3 regions of the Kribbella sp. NBC_01484 genome follow, and region 3 is predicted to be linked to each of the others. Evidence: riboswitches for the same ligand, from Rfam matches in the RefSeq annotation. Region 3 holds a riboswitch; each other region holds the start of a gene.
The links. A riboswitch is a leader RNA that binds a small molecule or an ion and turns the genes downstream of it on or off. The one in region 3 is predicted to bind ZMP and ZTP.
Positions count from the first base shown of each region.

Region 1: it holds a riboswitch for ZMP and ZTP, as region 3 does, so the genes downstream of both, OG555_RS37770 (glycine hydroxymethyltransferase) here and OG555_RS34460 (bifunctional 5,10-methylenetetrahydrofolate dehydrogenase/5,10-methenyltetrahydrofolate cyclohydrolase) in region 3, are expected to answer to the same signal.
Region 2: it holds a riboswitch for ZMP and ZTP, as region 3 does, so the genes downstream of both, OG555_RS42435 (5-aminoimidazole-4-carboxamide ribonucleotide transformylase) here and OG555_RS34460 (bifunctional 5,10-methylenetetrahydrofolate dehydrogenase/5,10-methenyltetrahydrofolate cyclohydrolase) in region 3, are expected to answer to the same signal.

Region 1 covers NZ_CP109437.1:7,812,571-7,816,694, reverse strand. The annotation lists gene OG555_RS37775 (DHA2 family efflux MFS transporter permease subunit) at 1-861, shown strand, start outside; gene OG555_RS37770 (glycine hydroxymethyltransferase) at 854-2,302, opposite strand; ZMP/ZTP riboswitch at 2,331-2,410, opposite strand; gene OG555_RS37765 (acyl-CoA dehydrogenase family protein) at 2,497-4,122, opposite strand.
Region 2 covers NZ_CP109437.1:8,801,179-8,805,302, forward strand. The annotation lists gene OG555_RS42425 (S8 family peptidase) at 1-694, opposite strand, end outside; gene OG555_RS42430 (nuclear transport factor 2 family protein) at 829-1,236, shown strand; ZMP/ZTP riboswitch at 1,960-2,040, shown strand; gene OG555_RS42435 (5-aminoimidazole-4-carboxamide ribonucleotide transformylase) at 2,064-2,972, shown strand; gene OG555_RS42440 (MMPL family transporter) at 2,973-4,124, opposite strand, start outside.
Region 3 covers NZ_CP109437.1:7,134,407-7,138,530, forward strand. The annotation lists gene OG555_RS34450 (NUDIX hydrolase) at 1-11, shown strand, start outside; gene OG555_RS34455 (beta-N-acetylglucosaminidase domain-containing protein) at 24-1,772, shown strand; ZMP/ZTP riboswitch at 1,773-1,861, shown strand; gene OG555_RS34460 (bifunctional 5,10-methylenetetrahydrofolate dehydrogenase/5,10-methenyltetrahydrofolate cyclohydrolase) at 1,891-2,736, shown strand; gene OG555_RS34465 (phytanoyl-CoA dioxygenase family protein) at 2,738-3,613, opposite strand; gene OG555_RS34470 (helix-turn-helix domain-containing protein) at 3,714-4,124, shown strand, end outside.

The DNA.
Region 1 (4,124 bases), 680 kb from region 3:
TCGTGGACCGATGGTGTCACGGTGCTGTTCCTCGGACTGGCCGTCGTACTGATCGCCGGGTTCCTGCTCTGGCAGCGGCGGACCACGCGGCCGTTGATCGAACTGCGGTTGTTCCACGAGAAGACGTTCACCGGCGGGGCGGTGCTGCTCACGGTGTCGGTGTTCGCGATCTTCGGGTTGCTGTTCACGATGCCGCAGTACTTCCAGGGCATCAACGGATCGGACGCGCTGCACACCGGGCTCAAGTTGCTGCCGTTCATCGGCGGGATGACGCTCGGCGCGAAGGTGGCCGAGCCGGTGGAGGCGAAGGCCGGAACCCGGCTGGTGGTGATGGCCGGGTTCGTGGTGATGGCCGTCGGGTTCGTGCTCGGGGCCTTCACGGGGCTCGGCACCGGGTACGGGTACACCGCGATCTGGTTCGTGGTGGTCGGCTTCGGTCTCGGGTGTTCGATGCCGCAGGCAATGAACGCGGCGTTGGGTGTGCTCGACCCGGAGCGGGCCGGGACCGGATCCGGTCTGCTGCAGGCGTTCCGCCAGGTCGGCGGCACAGTCGGTGTCGCGGTTCTGGGCACGGTGCTGAACTCGGTCTACCGCGCAGGAGTCGACACGACCGGACTGCCCGCGCAGGCCGCGGATGCGATCGAGAAGGGACTTGGTGGCGGGCTCGCCGTTGCGGCGAAGTCGGGCTCCGCCGACCTGCTGAGCGATGTCCGGGACGCCTTCATGACCAGTCTCAACACCACCATGTGGGTGTCGGCGGGAATCGCAGTCGCGGGCGCCGTGCTCGCCGCCGTGTTGATGCCACAACGGCGAGCGCCCGCTCCCAAGAGTGTGGAAGCGGGCGCTGCGCGAGTCAGCTGAGCTCGAGGCCCGGGTACAGCGGGTGCTTGTCGAGCAGTTCGGACGAGGCGGCCTTCGTCTTGTCCGCGACGCCGTCGGCGAGCACGTACTTCGCCTTGGACGGGGCACCGGCCGACGTCGTGGTCGGCGTCGTGGCGGAGATGACGTCGACGATGAGCTCGGCGACCCGGTCGAACTCGTCGCCGCCGAAACCACGGGTGGTCAGCGCCGGCGTGCCGATCCGGACACCCGAGGTGTACCAGGCGCCGTTCGGGTCGCGCGGTACGGCGTTCCGGTTGGTCACGATGCCGGCGTCGAGCAGCGCGGACTCGGCCTGCCGGCCGGTGATGCCGTACGACGAGACGTCGAGCAGCACGAGGTGGTTCTCGGTGCCGTCCGTCACGAGCTTCACGCCACGCTTCATCAGGCCCTCGGCCAGCGTGACTGCGTTGTCGGCGACCGCCTGCGCGTACACCTGGAACGAAGGCTGCCGGGCCTCGGCGAGCGCGACCGCCTTCGCCGCCATCGTCTGGCTGAGCGGACCACCCAGCACCATCGGGCAACCGCGGTCGACGGAGTCGGCGTACTCCGGCTGGCACAGCACCATGCCGCCGCGCGGGCCGCGCAGCGACTTGTGCGTGGTGGTCGTGGTGACGTGCGCGTGCGGGATCGGGTCGAAGTCGCCGGTGAACACCTTGCCCGCGACCAGGCCGGCGAAGTGGGCCATGTCGACCATCAGGGTCGCGCCGACCTCGTCGGCGATCTCGCGCATCTTCGCGAAGTTCACCTTCCGCGGGTACGCCGAGTAGCCGGCGATCAGGATCAGCGGCTTGAACTCGCGCGCCTTGCGGGCCACCTCGTCGTAGTCGAGCAGCCCGGTCTCCGGGTCGGTGCCGTAGGAGTGCTGGTTGAACATCTTGCCGGAGATGTTCGGCCGGAAGCCGTGGGTCAGGTGACCGCCGGCGTCCAGGGACATACCGAGCATCTTCTGGTCGCCGAGCGCCTTGCGGAGCTTGGTCCAGTCCTCGTCGGACAGGTCGTTGACGTGCTTGGCGCCGGCCTCGGCCAGCGCCGGGGACTCGATCCGCTGGGCCAGGATCGCCCAGAAGGCGACCAGGTTCGCGTCGATGCCGGAGTGCGGCTGGACGTAGGCGTGCGGTGCGCCGAACAGGGCCTCGGCGTGGTCGGCCGCGGCCTGCTCGACGGTGTCGACGTTCTGGCAGCCGGCGTAGAAGCGGTGCCCGATGGTGCCCTCGGCGTACTTGTCCGAGAGCCAGTTGCCCATCGTGAGCAGGGTGGCGGGGGAGGCGTAGTTCTCGCTCGCGATCAGCTTCAGCGACGAGCGCTGGTCGGCCAGTTCGGCCTTGATCGCGCCGGCGATCGTGGGTTCCACCGCGCCGATCACCTCGAGCGCGTTGCGGTACGCGGCCGATGCGGCGGCGGCATCGAAGGGTTGAGTCATCGTTGTCTCTCCTGCGGTTGCAGTGGGTCGAAGGCACCCAGGCGCACGGTGCCGACGGTCTTCGCTCCCCGGTGGTTCTCCACCTCAGCGCGCCAGTCGCGACCCGCTCACCCTATCGCGTACACACCCTTCTCTTGCGGCTTGTGTCCGAAGAACTGTGGCCTATAACCCTCGGATCTTCGGACGCAACGCGATCAGACGGCGCGGGCGAGGATCGGGGTGAAGGGAGTGGTGCGGGGGAGGGTGCCGAAGACGCCGGCCCAGTCGCCGGCCAGCCTGGACGCGACGAAGGCGTCGGCGACCTCGGGTGCCGAGTGCCGGACGAGCAGGGACGCCTGGAGGCAGACGGCCATCCGGGCGGCGAGGCGGCGTGCGCCGGCCTCCGCCTCGGACACATCGGCAAGCGTTTCCAGTACGTCGTTCACGGCGGCATCGAGGCGGTCGTCCGCACCCCGTGCCGCGCCGACCTCGAGCAGCCACGCGTCCAGCGACTCCGGCCTTCTGAGCGCACGGAGGACGTCGAGCGCATTGACGTTCCCCGATCCTTCCCAGATCGAGTTCAGCGGCGACTCGCGGAACAGGAGGGGAAGGCCGGACTCCTCGACGAACCCGTTACCACCCAAGCACTCCAGCGCCTCCGCCACCATGAAAGGCGTTCGCTTGCACACCCAGAACTTCGCCAACGGCAGCCCGATGCGCCGGAATGCGGCGGCCTGCTCGTCTCCACCGACCGACGCGTCGGCCGCAGCCGCAAGCCGCATCGCCAGCGCGGTTGCCGCCTCACTCTCCAGGGCCAGGTCGGCCAGGACGTTCTGCATCGCGGGCTTGTCGGCGAGGAGCCCGCCGAAGGCCGAGCGGTGGCGGGTGTGCCAGCTGGCTTCGACGAGCGCTCGTCGTTGGAGGGCGGCGGAGCCGAGGACGCAGTCGAGGCGGGTGGCGGCAACCATTTCGATGATGGTGCGGACGCCGGCGCCCTCGTCGCCGAGGCGGTAGCCGATCGTGCCGTGGAACTCGACCTCGCTGGACGCGTTCGACCGGTTCCCGAGCTTGTCCTTCAACCGTTGCAGCGCGAACGCGTTCCGGTTGCCATCGGCAAGCACCCGCGGCACGACGAAGCAACTCAGTCCGTCCGGCGCCTGCGCGAGTACGAGGAAGACATCGACCTGCGGCGCCGAGCAGAACCACTTGTGACCGTTCAGCTGATATTCACCGTCCGGCCCGGTCGGCGTCGCGGTGGTCAGGTTGGCCCGGACGTCCGAGCCGCCCTGCTTCTCGGTCATCCCCATCCCCGCGAGGACGCCGGTCTTCTCGGCCGCGGGCAACCGGCGTACGTCGTACGACGTGGCCGCGAGTTGCGGGATCCACTCCTTCGCGAGCCGCTCGTCCGCCTTGAGTGCCGGGACCGCGGCGTACGTCATCGAGATCGGGCAGCCGTGACCCGGCTCGACCTGGGACCAGACGTAGAACCCGGCGGCCCGGGTCAGATGCGGCGCCGGACGGTCGCTCGTCCACGGCGCGGCCTGCAGCCCGAACCCGACCGCACGCTCCATCAGCCAGTGCCAGGACGGGTGGAACTCGACCTCGTCGATCCGGTTCCCGTAGCGGTCGTGGGTGCGCAGGACCGGCGGGTGCTGGTTGGCCGGGAGGGCCTGCGCGAGCGCCTCCTCGGAGCCCGCGACCGCGCCGATCCGGTGCAGACCCGGGTCGCCGGCGAGATCGGCGTACGGACGCAGAGCGTCACCGAGTGGGGTGTCGTCGGTGAAGAAGTTCACCCCCCGCAGTGGGGGAGCCTGGTTCGTTACAGCAAATGGGTCCGCCATGT
Region 2 (4,124 bases), 1.7 Mb from region 3:
CCAGGTATGGGTCCAGCGGTGCCGCTGCGGCCTTGGAACCGCTACTCGGCGGCGTCTTGCTCGTCGATCTGCCGGTCCCGGGCGCCGACTCAGGCACACGATCACCATGCAGGGGTGTGTCCAGCCAGATCTTGGCCGGCAGGGCGGACCGGGCGGCCGTCAGGGCCGAACCGAACGCAGTCGCCCGGGACTTCTCGATCCGGCCCGCAGTCGCACCGATGCTGGCCAGCGTGCGGCTCGGGGTGAATCCGGCGTTTGCCATCGTCCGCGCGCCGGAACTCTCCCGCACGATCACGGGCAGGTCCGCGCGGTGCGCGTCGTCGTACCCCATCTCGACGAGGCCGGTCACGTCGAACAGCGCAGGGTCGAGTACGCCGGGAACCAGGCTCGCGACGTCGTGCGGGATCACGCTGATCCGGCCGTGGTCGTTACGTACGGCGTACCCGACCGCGGACCCACCGTCGCGGGACCGGACGTCGACCTGCGGCTTCCCGTCCGGGCCGGGCCGCAGCGTGACGTGTTCGCCGGTCAGCAACGTGACTGTGGCGGGGCTCCTGAGTACGGGGGCCGGCTGGACGACCGGCGCGCCAGCTGTCGGTGCCGCGGTAGCGGTGACTGGAGCAGTCAGCCCGGACAGCGCCAGGGCGCCGCTGGCCAGCAGCGCCGGTATCGGTAAAGATCGTGGAAACCCCACCGGGTACACCATCCTTGCTGTAGGCACCGATCAGGTGCGGACGTCTTGCCATAGGCACCGATCAGGTGCGTCGTGACCTTTGGTATCCGATCCCACCCGGCGCGGTCACGAGACTGCCGTGACAGGAGGCCGACATGACCGGAATCAGTCACCCGCCGACCGACAGCGGTCGCACCCGACTCGAGGCGTACGTCGACGGGTGGCGGCGGCACGACATCGCGGCGGTTCTGGACACGTTGACCGACGACTGCGTGGTGATCGAGTCGTATGGGCCGGTCTATCGGGGCAAGGCGCGGGTCGAGCAGTGGATGAACGCCTGGTTCGGCGCCGGCGGCACCGTCGACGCCTGGGAGATCACGTCATCGGCGGCGGCCGGCGACACGCTGATCGTCGAGTGGCGCTTCGAGTGCACGTGGAAGGGCGAACCCGGCGCCTTCGACGGCGCCACGATCGCACGACTCGACCAGGGCCGCATTGCGTACCTCCGCGAGTACGCGACCACCGCTGCGCTCTACGACTGGACCGGAGTCTGGCGCGACTGAGTTTGGATCCGTGGATGCTGACCGGTCCGATCCGCCGCGATGGCGTCCATTTCATGGGTTGTCCGCTGCTGTTGTGGGTTCTCCCCTCGTGCACCAAGGGAGAACCCACAACGGGATGGGAGATCCGGCGCTTCGGTTGGTTCGGTGGGTGTTGCCCGTGCCGTCGACCGGATCGCCAGGCCATCACAACGAGGCGAGGACGAAGACCTCCCACGGACGATCGCATCGTCTCGGTGATTGTGATGGCCTGGAAGTCCACCCGCACCCGCCCGGCGGTGGTGGCGGGTTGGGCGATGCCGCGCCGCTGACCGGACCTGCAGCACTCACCAAGCAGCGCGATGCCAGACGGGCCCCGCTCGGCCGCGAGCAGTCGGCGGCTGACGGACCGGGTTAGTGAGTGCCCCACGTCCGCCCAGGCCAAGACCCGCGGGCGGCCGGGGCAGGCTGGGGAGGATCCCCCACCCGATCCGGGACGAGATCCTCCCCACCCGCGGCGGCAACCGACAGAACAAGGCCGACCGCCGGGGACGCGAAGGACGCGAACGAGCCACCCACGGATACGTCAGAAGAGCCGGTTATCCCCTGCCGTTGTGGGTTCTCCCCGCGTGCACCGAGGGAGAACCCACAACAGGACGGGATATCCCCCGAAGTTGCGCGGTGGGCTGCGGCGGAGCGAGATCAAGTGACGAGCGCCGGAACGGTCCACGGATCCGGGCTAAGGTGTCGGTACACCGCGACTGGCGAGGGTGGAGTACCACCGGGGAGCGGGTTGTGGACAAGGCGTCGTCCGCCTGGGCGCCTCCGGCTCTCGGTTTCGGAGGCTCCTGATGCGCTACGGCATGAATCCCCACCAGCACGCCACGATGACGGCTCTCGGCGGCTCCCCGTTCACAGTCGTCTCGGGCGTTCCGTCGTACATCAACGTCCTGGATGCGCTGACCGGTTGGCAGCTCGTCCGCGAGGCGTCCGGTGCCTTCGGCGTTCCGGCGGCGGCGTCCTACAAGCATGTGTCTCCCGCCGGGGCGGCGCTGGGGGACAGCGTGGCCGGCGCCTACCTGCGTGCTCGCGATGCCGATCCCAAGTCGTCGTACGGCGACTTCGTTGCCGTCTCGCATCCCGTCGACGCGGAGCTCGCCGGGGTGCTCAAGCGTGTCGTGTCGGACGGGATCATCGCGCCCGGGTACGACGAGGGCGTGGTCGGGACGTTGGCGGCGAAGAAGCGTGGGAGCTTTCTGGTGTTGGAGGCGGATCCGGCGTTCGAACCACCGGCGGAGGAGGTTCGCGAGCTCTACGGACTGCGGTTGACTCAGCGGCGGGACGACGTACCGCTGACTCGTGAGCTGCTGGATCCCAGGGTGCCCGACGCGGCGGCCCGGGATCTCCTGCTCGGGCTGATCGTGGTCCGCTACACGCAGTCGAACACGGTCGCGATGGTCAAGGACAGCATGACGATCGGCGTCGGCGCCGGGCAGCAGTCGCGGGTGGACTGCACCCGGCTCGCCGGCGAGAAGGCTGCCGCGTGGTGGGGCCGCCGCTCGACTGAAGCGCTCGCGGATGTGGCGATGGTGTCAGACGGTGCGCTCCCCTTCGTCGACAACGTCGAGGAAGCGCACCGGTACGGCGTCGCGCATATCGCCGAGCCGGGCGGGTCCATCCGGTCGGACGAGGTCGCACAGGCGTGCGCCGTGCGCGGCATCAGCTGGTCGCCGACCGGCGTCCGGCTGTTCCGGCACTGATCAGGCGACGTCGACCTTGGGTGGCTCGCGCTCGGCCGGGGCCGGCTGCGGACCGCCTTCCAGCTGGATGTCGGGAATGATGCGGTCGAGCCAGCCCGGCAGCCACCAGGCCCGGTCGCCGAGCAGCGTCATGACGGACGGGACCAGGACCATCCGGACGATGCTGGCGTCGATCAGGACGGCGACGGCCATGCCGACCGCCAGCATCTTCACCGTCGGGTCGTCGTCGAGGACGAAGCTCAGGAAGACCACGATCATGATCGCCGCCGCGGTCGTGATCACCCGAGCGGTCGCGCCGATCCCGATCGCCACGGCGCGATGGCTGTCGTTCGTCGCGATCCAGGCCTCGTGCACGCGGGACAGCAGGAACACCTCGTAGTCCATCGACAGCCCGAACACGATCGCGAACATCAGCATCGGCACGAACGACGGGATCGGCACCTTCTCGTCGATCCCGACCAGGGAGGATCCCCAGCCCCACTGGAAGACCGCGACGATGACGCCGTACGCGGCGCCGACCGACAACAGGTTGAGGATCGCGGCCTTGACTCCGATCAGAAGCGAGCGGAACGCCACGGTGAGCAGCAGGAACGCGAGCAGCACCACCGCGCCGATCAGCCACAGCATCCGACCGGCCACCTTCTCGGTGAAGTCGACATACCCGGCGGTCGTGCCGACCACGAAGGTCGGCTCCTGCTGCCCTGCGAGTACGTCGTCGCGGATCCGGTTGACCAGATCCTCGGTCTCCGCCGACGACGGTGACGTGGTCGGGATGACGGTGATGATCGCCGTCGTACCGGCGCTGTTCATGGTCGCCGGTTGGACGGCGGCCACTCCGGCGGTTTTCTGCAGCGTGGACGTGAGGCCGGTCAGCAAGGTCTGCTTGTCGGTCGAGCTCTCGGACGGGAGCTGTACGACGACCGTCAGCGGACCGTTGGCACCCGGGCCGAACCCTTGGGCGATCAGGTCGTACGCCTTCCGGCTCGAGTCCGCCGCCGGATCGGTGCCGGCGTCGAGCTGGCCAAGGTTCATCGACAACAGTGGTATGGCCAGGACGAGCAGCACGAGGGTGGCGGCGATGCCGTACGGCCACGGCCGGTCGCTCACCTTGCGTCCCCAGCGGGCGAACGGGCTCTGCTCGTGCTTGAGGTC
Region 3 (4,124 bases):
GACTTCTCTGAAAGCTTGGGATCGTGACTCCAGAACCGCAGCAGACCACCCGCCGCGACGACGGCATCGACCTCGGCGACACGATCGGGCTGGTGCACGGTCCGACCACTGACCCTGACGCCGAGCGCGTCGTCCGAGAGACCCTGACGCGCGCCGGCGTACAGACGATCATCGACGGAGAAGCGGCCGTCACGATCCGGTTGGGCGGAGGCGGCCTCGACGTGCAACCCGCTGAAGGGCTGCCGGCCGAGGGGTACGTCGTTGCCGTCGGGGGCAATCAGGTCGTGCTCGAGGGCGTCGACGGGCGCGGTACTTTCTATGCCGCGCAGACCTTCGCACAACTTGTCCAGGGCAACCACCTGGACGGCGTGGAGATCCGCGACTGGCCGACGATGCGGTACCGCGGCTCGATCGAAGGCTTCTACGGTACGCCGTGGTCGCACGCGGACCGGCTCGACCACCTGGACTACCTCGGCGCGCACCGGATGAACACGTACCAGTACGCCCCGAAGGACGACCTGTACCACCGCGAGCAGTGGCGCGACCCGTACCCGGCCGACAAGCTGGCCGAGCTCGGCGAGCTGATCGAGCGCTCGCTGCGGAACAAGGTCGACTTCACCTTCGCGCTCTCGCCCGGCCTGTCGATCCGCTACACCGACGACACCGAATTCCAGGCGCTGATCGCCAAGTTCGAGGCGCTCTACGAGCTCGGCGCGCGGGCGTTCAACGTGCCGCTGGACGACATCGAGTACGAGAAGTGGCACTGCGCCGAGGACGAGGAGAAGTACGGCGCCGGTGGTGGCGGGGCCGGGCGGGCGCAGAGCGACCTGCTGAACCGGATCCAGCGCGAGTGGGTGGCGACCAAGCCGGATCTCGCCCCGCTGCAGATGGTGCCGACCGAGTACTACGACGTGACCGAGTCGCCGTACAAGCAGGCGCTCCGGGAACAGCTGGATAGCGCGGTCGTCGTGCACTGGACCGGGATCGGTGTCGTCCCGCACTCGATCACGAGCGCACAAGCGGCCGAAGCGAAGGCGGTGTTCGGGCACGACATCCTGATCTGGGACAACTATCCGGTCAACGACTACGCGCACGGCCGGATCCTGCTCGCGGACTACAGCAACCGCGAGCCTGGCCTGGCCGACCAGGTCGTCGGCGTGATCTCGAACCCGATGAACCAGGCCGGGGCCAGCAAGCTCGCGCTCTACTCGTTCGCGGAGTTCGGCTGGAACCCGGCGACGTACGACCAGCAGGCGTCGTGGCGTCGCGCGATCGCCGAGCGGGCCTCCGGCGACCCGGAGACGATCGCGGCGCTCGAGGTCTTCGCCGACCTGACGACCTACGACGGGAAGCTGCACCTGGCGAACGCGCCGGTGCTGGCCGCGAAGATCGCCGAATTCTGGGCGACCTGGGAGGGCGGCGACCTGGCCGGCGCGATCGCGGAGCTCGAGCCGTACTTCGAGGCGATCGAGAACGCTCCGGCGCAGATCCGCGCCGGTGTGTCCGACCCGTCCTTCGCCGACGAGACCGATGCCTGGCTCGACGCGAGCTTCTACTGGGGTCAGGCGCTCCGCGAGGCCCTCCGCGTCCTCGAAGCAGGAGCCGAGGGCAACAGCTCGGACGTCGCCACCAGCCAGGCCCAGATCAACCACCTGGTCACCCAGGCCGAGGAGATCCGTGACATCCGCCTCCCGCACTCCCAGACCTACCCCCGCATCGGCGACGGTGTCGCCGACACGTTCATCGCCGAGGTGACCGCCCGGGTATCCTGACCGGTGGGCCGCGACTGGCGTTGAGGTGGGTAACCACCGGGAAACGGCCTGCCGGAGATCCGGCTGCGCCGCGCGCCTGGGCATCTGACCTGTTGTCGACGCCCGAAGGAGCGCGCGCATGACCACCGCCGAACTGATGACCGGGACCGACCTCGCCGCGGAGATCGTGGCTCAGGCGGCCGCCAGGGCGAAGGCCCTGCGGGAGAAGACCGGCGTGCAGCCGTGTCTGGCGACGGTGCTGGTGGGCGATGACCCCGCGTCGGCGACGTACGTGCGGATGAAGCAGAACCGGTCGAAGAAGGCCGGCATCGCGTCGCGGAGCGTCGTACTGCCCGCGGACACGACCACCGACGAACTGGTCACCGAGATTCACAAGCTCTCCAGCGACCCGGCGGTGCACGGGATCCTGCTGCAGCATCCGGTGCCGGCGCAGATCGACGAGCGGGCCGCGTTCGAGGCGATCGACCCGGCCAAGGATGTCGACGGCGTGACGATGCGGTCGTTCGCCGCGATGGCGTTCGGCGATCCCGGGTTCCGGTCCGCGACACCCGGCGGGATCATGCGCCTGCTGGAGGCGTACGACGTACCGATCGCCGGGGCGCACGCGGTCGTGATCGGCCGCAGCCCGATTCTCGGCAAGCCGGTCGGGATGTTGCTGCTGGCATCGAACGCGACCGTCACCTACACGCACTCGCGGACCGTCGGCCTGCCGGAGATCGTCCGGACGGCGGACATCGTGGTGGCGGCGGTCGGCAAACCCGACTTCGTCCGCGGCGACTGGCTGAAGCCGGGAGCGGTCGTGGTCGACGCCGGGTACAACGAGGGCAACATCGGCGACGTGCACTTCGAGGAGGCGGCCCAGGTCGCCCGCCTGATCACGCCGGTCCCGGGCGGCGTCGGACCGATGACGATCGCCCTCCTGCTGGAGCAGGCCGTCGACGCCGCCGAGGCTCAGGCGGGCTGAGTCAGCGGTCGCACCCGCCGTCCTTGTCCCGCCGGGAGTGCGGGCGAGCGAGATCGTCGATGCCCTTGTAGGCGTACGGATCGGTCCCGGCCACCATCACGATGTCGCGGTAGTCGTGCTTGCCGACGTGGACTCCAGGTGGCACGGACTGCCAGGGGAGCAGCGACTCCGCGCTCATGTAGTGGTTGGCGAGCGCCCGGCGGAGTCCGTGCCGGCCGGTGTTCGGCAGTGATCGGTGCAGCAGATAACCGTTGAAGATCACCGCTGAACCCGCGGGCACCTCGACCGGGACGGCATCGTCGTCGGTGTACGGGAAGTCGAACGCCTCCACTGTGCAGTCGAAGCGGAGATCGTCCTGCTCCCGGTCGGGGTAGATGACACCGCGGCGGTGGGAGCCCGGCAGAACCCACAGGCAGCCGTTCTCCACGGTGGCATCGTCGAGCGCGATCCACACCGCGGTCAGTGAGCGGTCCCTGGTCGGAATGAAGAACTCGTCCTGGTGCCATGCCTGGCCCGGCTTCCCCTCGGGCTTGATGAACAGCATCGATTGCATGGCCTTGACGTTCGGCCCGATCACCGCGGTCAGCGCCGCGACCACCCGTGGCGCCCGTAACGCCGCGAGTGCCACGTCGGACACCTTGTGTGGTTGGTGGATGCACAGGTACTTGCGCAGGACATCCGCTGTCGGCTCGGCGGCTGGACCTCCGTCGATGACGCCCAGGTCACCGCGGCACAGAGCCTCGGCCGCGGCATGGAGCGCGGTGACCTGGTCGGGCGACACGGCCTGATCGAGGACGACGAAGCCGTCCCGCCGGAACGACTCGACCAACTCGTCGGTGACCTCGGCGAAGCTGTGTACGGCGGTAACAGACTGCATCTGATGCTCCATCCGGCCTTCGGGGGCGATGACCGGCTTCACGGTCTCAGAGCACACCAGGCCCGGCCAATGTCGCGGGCGTGCGCATTACTATCTGTTCGTGACCTCGCGACCCCCGGTGATCAGCGTGAACTCCGTGGTCCAGGTCGCGGACTATCCGCCCGGGGCAACCTATGGCCCACGCACGCTGCCGAACTACGAACTGCTGTGGATCCTGAGCGGTTCGGCGCGGTGGCGGACCGAGGTGTACGACGATGCCGGCGTCCGGCAGGCGACCGTGGAGGAGGACCTTCGCCCGGGCATCGTGGCCTTGGCTCGGCGCGGGAACCGGGATGCTTATATCTGGGACTGCGATCGCCCTTCGCGACATGCGTACGTGCACTTCCAGATCGAGGACTTCGGCGGACTCGGCGATGCGTCGAGTTGGCCGTCGGTGCGATCCCAGTCCGATCCGAGCCTGCTGGACGGGCTGTGCACCTACCTGCTGGACCTTGCCGGCGTACCGTCATCG